DNA from 2 places in the Lentzea sp. CA-135723 genome. Region 1 is predicted to be linked to the other one. Evidence: riboswitches for the same ligand, from Rfam matches in the RefSeq annotation. Region 1 holds a riboswitch; the other holds the start of a gene.
What was found. A riboswitch is a leader RNA that binds a small molecule or an ion and turns the genes downstream of it on or off. The one in region 1 is predicted to bind S-adenosylmethionine.
Positions count from the first base shown of each region.

Region 1 (4,292 bases):
CCAGGATCGACGCCGAGCCGGTGCCGTTGTCGTTGATGCCGGGGCCCGCCGAGACGCTGTCGAGGTGGCCGCCGACCATCACGACGTTGTTCGCGTCACCGCCGGGGTAGTCGGCGATCAGGTTGTAGCCCGTCGCGCCGTTCGAGGTGAACGACTGGACGCGCGTGGTGTAGCCGGCCGCGTCGAGCTTGCTCTTCACCCAGTTGATCGAGGCCAGGTACCCCGGTCGTCCGTGTGCGCGGTTGCCGCCGTTGGAGTTGGCGATGGACTGGAACTGGTTCAGGTGAGCTTGTACGTTCGCGACGTTGATGTTGGGCGCCGCCAGTGCCGCGGGCGCCGCCGCCTGCGCCGCCGTGGTTCCGGTCACCATCAAGGCGGCCGCCAGCGCGATCAGGATCCTCATGGTTCAACTCCGTGCAGGGTAGGGATTGAGCCACTGATCAACATGCTCCGCCGCGCATGGACTCGCTAGGGGCGAACGGTGGGAGTTGTTAACGCGTCCGGTTCGTCGGAATCGAGGGTGATCAACCAGAATGGTCCAGGTGGGTGACGTCACGGTCGTTCTGGGCATCGGCGCCGCCGTGCTGCTGATCTCGGTGATCGCGGTGCGCGTGTCGACGCGGCTCGGGCTGCCCTCGCTCCTGCTCTACCTCGGCATCGGCGTGCTGCTCGGCGAGTCCGTCGCGGGCATCAAGTTCGACGACGCCGACCTCACCCAGTCGCTCGGCATCGCGGCCCTCGTGCTGATCCTGACCGAGGGCGGCATCACGACCCGGTGGAACGCCGTCAGGTCGTCGCTGTGGCTCGGCGTCGCACTGTCCACAGTGGCCGTCGCGGTCAGCGTCGCGGTGACCGGGACGGCGCTGCACTTCCTGCTGGGCCTCGACTGGCGGATGGCGTTGCTGTGGGGCGCTGTGCTGTCGTCCACGGACGCGGCCGCCGTCTTCAGCGTGCTGCGCTCGTTAGGCGTTGGGGCACGGCTGACTGGCGCGCTCGAGCTGGAGTCCGGTCTCAACGACGCGCCCGTCTACATCGCCGTCGTGCTGCTGGCCTCGTCGGACCAGATCTCCTGGACCGCTCCGCTGCTGGTGCTCTACGAACTGGGCGCGGGCGCGGTGATCGGCGTCGCACTCGGGTTCCTCGGCGGCGCGGGGCTGAGACGCGCGGCGCTGCCGTCCACCGGTCTGTACCCGCTCGCCACGGTGGCGGTGTGCGTGCTGGCCTACACGGCGGGCGACCTCGTGCACGCCTCCGGCTTCCTCGCCACGTACGTCGCCGCGCTGGTCCTCGGCAACGCCCGCCTGCCGCACCGCGCCGACACCCTCTCGTTCGCCGAAGGCCTCGGCTGGCTCGCCCAGATCGGCCTCTTCGTGCTCCTCGGCCTCTACGCCTCCCCGCAACGGCTGCTCGACGTGCTGTTCCCCGCGCTGGTCGCGGGCGTGGTGCTGACGTTCGTGGCGCGGCCGCTGTCGGTGGTGCTGGCCTCGTTGCCGTTCAAGGTGCCGTGGCGGGAACAGGCGTTCCTCTCCTGGTCGGGGCTCAGAGGTGCCGTGCCGATCGTGTTCGCGCTGATCCCGTTGATCCAGGGCGTGGAAGGCGCGCGGCAACTGGTCGACGTGGTGTTCCTGCTGGTCATCGTGCTGACGATCGTGCAGGGCACGACGCTGCCGTTCCTCGCGCGACGGCTCGGCCTGGTGAAGGCGGGGGAGGCGCTGGAGGTCCAGGTCGACTCGTCCCCGCTCGACGAGCTCGGCGCGGAGCTGCTCCAGGTGCACATCCAGCGCGGCTCGAAGCTGCACGGCGTCTACATGTCCGAGCTGCGGCTGCCGAGCGGCGCCACGGTCAGCCTCGTGGTGCGCTCGGGGAAGAGTTTCACGCCACAGCCGACGACCAGGCTGCAGACCGACGACCAGTTGCTCATCGTCACCACCGAGGAGACGCGCGACGCCGCTGAGCGGCGCATACGTGCCGTCGACCGGGCCGGCCGCTACGCCAGGTGGAAGGGCGAGACCGGCGACTAGTCGGTCTCCGAGGCTTCTCACGATGTGATCGGGGTGTCGACGCGGCGGTCACCCTCCGCTAACGTCGTCGGCAGGTCATGAGAGCCAGCGTCAAGCCCAAGCTTGCTGGCCGGCAACCCTCCAACCGCGGTGGGGTGCCCTTGGTGAGGACCTGGTCCGGCGCGCAGGGCGCCGGTCAAGCGCGGGCCTCCACACGAAGGCCCCTGGCCTCGGAGGCAGCTCGATGACGCTCGCGATCACCCCCAGCACCACCACTGCGGTTCCGGCTGTCGTCGGCGCTGACCTGCGCGTTCCGCTGGTCACCGGAGAGCGCGTCACCTACGCCAACCTCGACCACGCGGCTTCGGCGCCCTGTCTGCAGGAGGTGCGCGACGCCGTCGACGAGCTGCTGCCCTGGTACGCCAGCGTGCACCGCGGCGCCGGGTTCGCCTCGCAGGTCTCGACCCGCGTGTACGAGCAGGCCCGCGACCGCATCCGCCGGTTCGTCGGGGCGCGTTCGTCCGACGCCGTCGTGTTCACCCGCAACACCACGGACTCGCTGAACCTGTTGGCGCGCAGCGTTCCCCGCAACACCGCCGTCGTCCTGTTCGACAGCGAGCACCACGCCGCGCTGCTCCCCTGGAGGGGTCCGCACGTCCAGCGCGTTCCTGCACCGTCTTCGTCCGGCGCCGCAGTTGTCGCGCTGGACCGGGCTCTTGCCGCCGCCCCGGTCGGCCCGAGGCTCGTGATCGTCACCGGGGCGTCCAACGTCACGGGGGAGCTGTGGCCGGTCGCCGAGCTCGCGAAGGTCGCCCGCCGCCACGGCGCGCGCATCGCGCTCGACGCGGCCCAGCTCGCCCCGCACCGCCCGATCGACGTGCGTGAGCTGGACGTCGACTACATCGCGTTCTCCGGCCACAAGATCTACGCCCCGTTCGGCGCCGGTGTGCTGGTCGGCCGCGCGGACTGGCTCCAGCAGGCCCAGCCGTACCTGGTCGGCGGCGGCGCCACGTCCAAGGTGACCGACCACGGCGACCGCCTCGGCGTGGCCTGGTCCGCGGTGCCCGAGCGGCACGAGGCCGGCAGCCCGAACGTCGTCGGCGTGCACGCCCTGGCCGCGGCCTGCGAGATCCTGTCGCGGCACTGGGAGCAGACCGTCGCGCACGAGCAGGAGCTGCTCGCCCGCCTGCGCGAGGGCCTGCGCACGATCCCCGGCTTCCGCGAGCTGAAGATCCTCGGCGACGCGGACAAGGTCGGGGTCGTGAGCTTCACGGTCTCCGGCTTCGACGCGGGCTTCCTCGCCGCCGCGCTGTCCGCCGAGTACGGCATCGGCGTGCGGGACGGAGCGTTCTGCGCGCACGTGATCGTGGGCCGCCTGGTCAAGCAGGTCGGCTCGCACGAGGAACGCGCCGTGCGGGCGTCGATCGGCCTCGGCACCACGGCCGAGCACGTCGACCGGCTGGTGGCCGCGTTGCGCGTGCTGGTCACCGAAGGCCCGAGGTGGAGCTACACCCAGCAGGACGGCCGCTGGGTGCCCGAGGACGACGGCCGAACCCTGCCGCCGTTCCTCGCGTAGTCCCTGTAGTGGACAATGACCTGGTGAGTGACGAGTCCAAGGCCGAGGAGAAGGCCGCTGACAAGCCTGCCGAAGAGCAGGTCAGCGAGCCCGAGACGGTCGCGACTCCGGTGATCGAGGCGCCTGACGCCGAGGAGGGGCCCAAGCCGTCTCCGGCGAAGGCGGAGGACGACGAGGACGAGGGTTTCTCGTTCACGGGTTCGCTGCCCGAGCTGAAGACGAAGCTCCTCGCGGCCCTGGCGGCCGTCGTGCTGGCCCTGGACGTGCTCACGAAGGTCGTGTCCGTGGCGTTCCTGGAGGACGCCGACCCGATCCAGCTGTTCGGCGGCGTGCTCTACCTGACGTTCGTGCGCAACCCCGGTGCCGCGTTCGGCATGGGCGAGGGCATGACGTGGGTGCTCGCGCTGATCGCCATGGGCGTCGCCGGGTTCATCTACTGGATCTCGCGCAACCTCCGCTCCCAGGGCTGGGCCGTCGGCCTCGGCCTGGTGCTCGGCGGTGCCGTCGGCAACCTCGCCGACCGGCTCTTCCGCGAGCCCGGCCCGATGCGCGGCCACGTCGTGGACTTCCTGTCGCTGTTCGACCCGTACGGCCGGGTGTGGCCGGTGTTCAACGTCGCGGACATGGCGATCGTGGGCGGTGGCGCGACGATCATCGTGCTCGCGTTGCTGCGCCACGACTACGACGGCACCGTGCACAAGGACGATCCCGAGCCG
Region 1 covers NZ_JBNJMK010000001.1:7,594,887-7,599,178, forward strand. The annotation lists gene ACQEU1_RS35645 (M28 family metallopeptidase) at 1-403, opposite strand, end outside; gene ACQEU1_RS35650 (potassium/proton antiporter) at 534-2,021, shown strand; SAM riboswitch class IV at 2,095-2,209, shown strand; gene ACQEU1_RS35655 (aminotransferase class V-fold PLP-dependent enzyme) at 2,245-3,576, shown strand; gene lspA (signal peptidase II) at 3,600-4,292, shown strand, end outside.

Region 2 (4,292 bases), 3.6 Mb from region 1:
TGCTCAGAGCGCACACGCGAGCGGGCCGGGTGCTGCTCACCGGGGACGTCGAACTGGCCGGCCAGGCGGCGTTGCTGGGGGAGCGGGACCTGCGTGCCGAGGTGCTCAAGGTGCCGCACCACGGGTCGCGGTACTCGCTGCCCGCGTTCCTGCGGGCGGTGCGGCCTCGGGTGGCGCTGGTGAGCGTAGGCGAGGGCAACAGGTACGGGCATCCGAGTCCGCACGTCGTGGACGTGTTGCGGATGGGAGGCGCGTTGGTGTTGCGCACGGATGAGGACGGAGACCTGGCGGTGTTGCCGGGCAATCGAGTCGTACGAAGGAGAAGAGATGGTCTGGGTGAGGTTGTTCAACGCGCGCTACCCGATTCCCGGTGGCACGCCGGGGCTCGCGTGGGCGCTGTGGCAGACGAACTACACGGCCACGCCGTGGCCGCACGACGAGCTGAAACCCGATTTCGGTTATTACATCTGCGAATCGCTCGACGACGGCACGCGCGCCGTCACGTACCGGGCGAAGATGACGCACGTGCTGGCGCCGACGAAGGCGGAGTCGCCAGAGGCGGCGTACGACCTCGCGGCCGAGCACGTGTTCGACGACGCGCTGCGGATCGCGCCGGACGTGTGGCACGACTACCACTACAACGCGTTGAAGGCGGAAGCCCCGTGGCCGCAACGGATCGTGGCGTGGCGGGCAGAGGTGACGCCGGTCGGGCCGCACGTGGTCGAAGGCCTGGACCGGTTCCCGCGCACGGGGTGGCTCAAGACGGACGCCATCTCCCTGTGAAGCGGGGAGATGGCGTCCGGGAGGAGGTGAGGCGCCGGGCTAGCCCAGGGCGTTGATGACGGCTTCCGCCGACGGCGGGACCGTCGCGCGCGGGCCGATCGTGTCGCCGAGGGCGTCGAGGGTCTTGAGGCCGTCGCCGGTGATGAGCAGCACGGTCTCGGCGTCGGGGTCGAGCTGGCCCGTCTCGATCAGCTTCTTCGCCGTCGCGACGGTCACGCCGCCGGCGGTCTCGGCGAAGATGCCCTCGGTGCGGGCGAGCAGCTTGATGCCCTCGACGACCTCTTCGTCGGTGACGTCCTCGATGGCGCCGTTGGTGCGGCGCACCGCGTCGAGCACGTACGGGCCGTCGGCCGGGGCGCCGATCGCCAGCGAGCGGGCGATGGTGTCCGGGCGGACCGGGCGGATGACGTCGTGGCCCGCCTTGAAGGCGGCGGAGATCGGGGAGCAGCCGGTGGCCTGCGCGCCGAACACCTTGTACGGCGAGGCTTCCACCAGGTCGAGCTGGCCGAGCTCGCGGAACGCCTTGTCGACCTTGGTGAGCTGCGAGCCGGACGCGATCGGCACGACGATCTGGTCGGGCAGGCGCCAGCCGAGCTGTTCGGCGACCTCGTAGCCGAGCGTCTTCGAGCCTTCCGCGTAGTACGGGCGGACGTTGACGTTCACGAACGCCCAGTCCTCGTTCTCCGCGGCGAGCTCCTGGGCGAGGCGGTTCACGTCGTCGTAGTTGCCGTCGACGGCGATCAGGGCGCCCTCGTACACCGCGCTCATGAGGATCTTGGCGCGTTCGAGGTTGGAGGGGACGAGGACCACGGACTTCCAGCCGGCCCGGGCGGCGGCCGCGGCGACGGCGTTCGCCAGGTTGCCGGTGGACGGGCAGGCCAGCACCTTGAAGCCGAGTTCGCGGGCCGCGGCGAGCGCGACGCCGACGACGCGGTCCTTGAAGGAGTGGGTGGGGTTGCCGGTGTCGTCCTTCACCCAGATCTTGCGGACGCCCAGGGCCTTGGCGAGGTTGTGCGCCTCGACCAGGCGGGTGCCGCCGGGATCGGTGTTCGGGTGCTGCTCCACAGTGGACGGAACGGGGAGGAGGCCGCGGTAGCGCCAGATGGACCTGGGGCCGGCCTCGATGTCCTCGCGCCGGATCTTCCCGAAGTCGTAGGCCACTTCCAGCGGCCCGAAACACTCGAGACAGGCGTACTCAGGAGCGAGAGGGGTTTCGTTTCCACACTCACGGCACAGCAGCGCGCGGGCCGGGCCGAGGTCGAACTGGGTGCTCGTGGGCACAGTGACAGCAGTCATCGCGAGGTATCTCCTCATCTTTCCCGCGAAATCGAACGGGTCGGAATTGGCACCGTGATCGTCTGCGCTCAGATGCGTCCACAGGTATGTGCACACAGCGCTGACGCCGGTTGCCGGGGCTTCTTCGGGCCGTTCCCTCTGCCCCTCTGGATGAGCGGTGTTCAGTTGTGGCCACCAAGCTACGGCACCAGTCCGTTGCTGAGCCACAAACGTCCACGATCCGGGACGTGGGAGGATGCGGAGCGTGAGCGCACCGGAGTCTCTGCAACTCATCGTCGGCGAAGAGGAGTTGCTGGTCGAACGGGCTGTTCGGGCGGCTTTGGACGCTGCCCGCGAGGTCGACTCGACCGCCGATCTGACCCGCGTCCAGGTGACTGATCTCACGGCTCCCGAGCTGGCCGAACTGGTGAGTCCGTCGCTGTTCGCGGAGGGGCGGGTGATCGTCCTGCTGAACGGGCAGGACATCAGCAAGGAGATCGCCGACATGGTGCTCTCCTACGTCAAGGCGCCCGCGGACGGCATCACGCTCGTCGTCGTGCACACCGGCGGTGGTCGCAGCAAGGCCGCCAAGGACCTGCCGGGACAGCTGAAGAAGGCCGGTGCCGCGGTCATCGAGTGCGCCAAGGTCACCAAGCCGGCCGAGCGCGAGGCGTTCGTGCGCAACGAGGTGCGGCGGGCGGGCGGCAAGATCGACCCGGAGGCCGTCGCCACGCTCATCGACGCCGTGGGCACGAACCTGCGCGAGCTCGCCGCGGCCGCGTCGCAGCTCGTGTCCGACACCGACGGCAAGGTGACGGTCGAGGAGATCCGCCGCTACCACCAGGGCAAGGCCGAGGTGACGGGGTTCGCCGTCGCGGAGAAGGCCGTCACGGGGGACCGGGCGGGCGCGATGGAGGCGTTGCGCTGGGCGATGCAGCTCGGTGTGCCGCACGTGCTGGTCGCGGACGCGCTGGCGGACGCGGTGCGCACGGTCGCGCGCGTGTCCGCGGTGGGCCGGGCCGATCCGTTCAGCCTCGCCGGCCCGCTCGGCATGCCGCCGTGGAAGATCAAGAAGGCGCAGGCGCAGGCCCGCGGCTGGGACCAGACGGGTCTCGCCGACGCGATGCAGGTGGTCGCGGGACTCAACGCCGACGTGAAGGGCGTGGCGGCCGACGCCGACTACGCGCTGGAGCGTGCCGTGCTCCGGATCGTGGCCGCCCACAGCCGCCGCTGACACTCACTTCTCGCGCGGGATGCCGATCAGGTACTGGGCGCCGGTGAAGCCGCGTTCGACGCCGATCGTCCAGTCGAACGTGCCGGTGCCGGTCAGGCCGTCGACCATCCGCCGCAGTTCCGCGCGCCCGTACATGCGCAGGAACGACACGACGCTGTCCCAGAACATCATGGACGGCAGCACCGGCACGACGTAGGTGAGCGCCAGCCGGAGCAGGTAGCGCGGCAGCGGGTTGCGCTGGAACGGCGCCGCGAGCAACACGGTCAGCGTCAGGAAGAACGGAAAGACCAGCACGTAGAGCCACGACCGTTTGGTGTCCACGACGACGATGGGCTGCCGGGTGTCGACGGCGTTCTGCAGCATGCGCGTGGCCAACGGCGGCGGGAAGTGGTGGAAGGCGCCGTAGATCGTCCGCGTGCCCTCGATGCGGCAGTCCGTGGCGTCGACGGACGACGAGACGTGGTCGACGGTGCAGCACGAGTCGGGCAGGCGACGCCGGTTCACCGAGGCCACGCGTTCGAAGGCGGGCACGTTCGGCACGAGGTCCGTCAGCGTGACCTGGGTGTGGACGCCCTCAGCGTGCAGCCGCCGCTGGATCAACGGCACCGGGCCGCCGGAACCGGCGCAGAGGTCGACGATCCGGTGGTCCGCGCCCGACCGCAGGGCCAGCGCCAACGGCCGCGCGTACTCGCGGGCGGCGTCGGTCAGCCGGTAGATGGTGGTGATGGACTCCGTGTGCAAGGTGCGCAGCACCGGCGGAGTGCCGTCGAGGTCGTGCAGCTCGAAGAAGTCGAGGCGCGGCAGCGATTCCATGGACTCACGCCTACACCAGAAACGCGGAAGAGCCCCACCTCCGCGAGGAGATGGGGCTCTTCCAGAAGCTCAGTGCGAGCTCCGCGAGCGAGATCAGCCCTCGAGGGCGTTCGCGCGCAGGGCCATCGCCGACTTCTTGTTGGCGGCCTGGTTGGCGTGGATGACGCCCTTGGTGGCGGCCTTGTCG
Region 2 covers NZ_JBNJMK010000001.1:3,997,645-4,001,936, reverse strand. The annotation lists gene ACQEU1_RS17775 (DNA internalization-related competence protein ComEC/Rec2) at 1-839, shown strand, start outside; gene thrC (threonine synthase) at 823-2,079, opposite strand; SAM riboswitch class I at 2,091-2,236, opposite strand; gene holA (DNA polymerase III subunit delta) at 2,315-3,292, shown strand; gene ACQEU1_RS17760 (hypothetical protein) at 3,296-4,105, opposite strand; gene rpsT (30S ribosomal protein S20) at 4,199-4,292, opposite strand, start outside.
Region 2: it holds a riboswitch for S-adenosylmethionine, as region 1 does, so the genes downstream of both, thrC (threonine synthase) here and ACQEU1_RS35655 (aminotransferase class V-fold PLP-dependent enzyme) in region 1, are expected to answer to the same signal.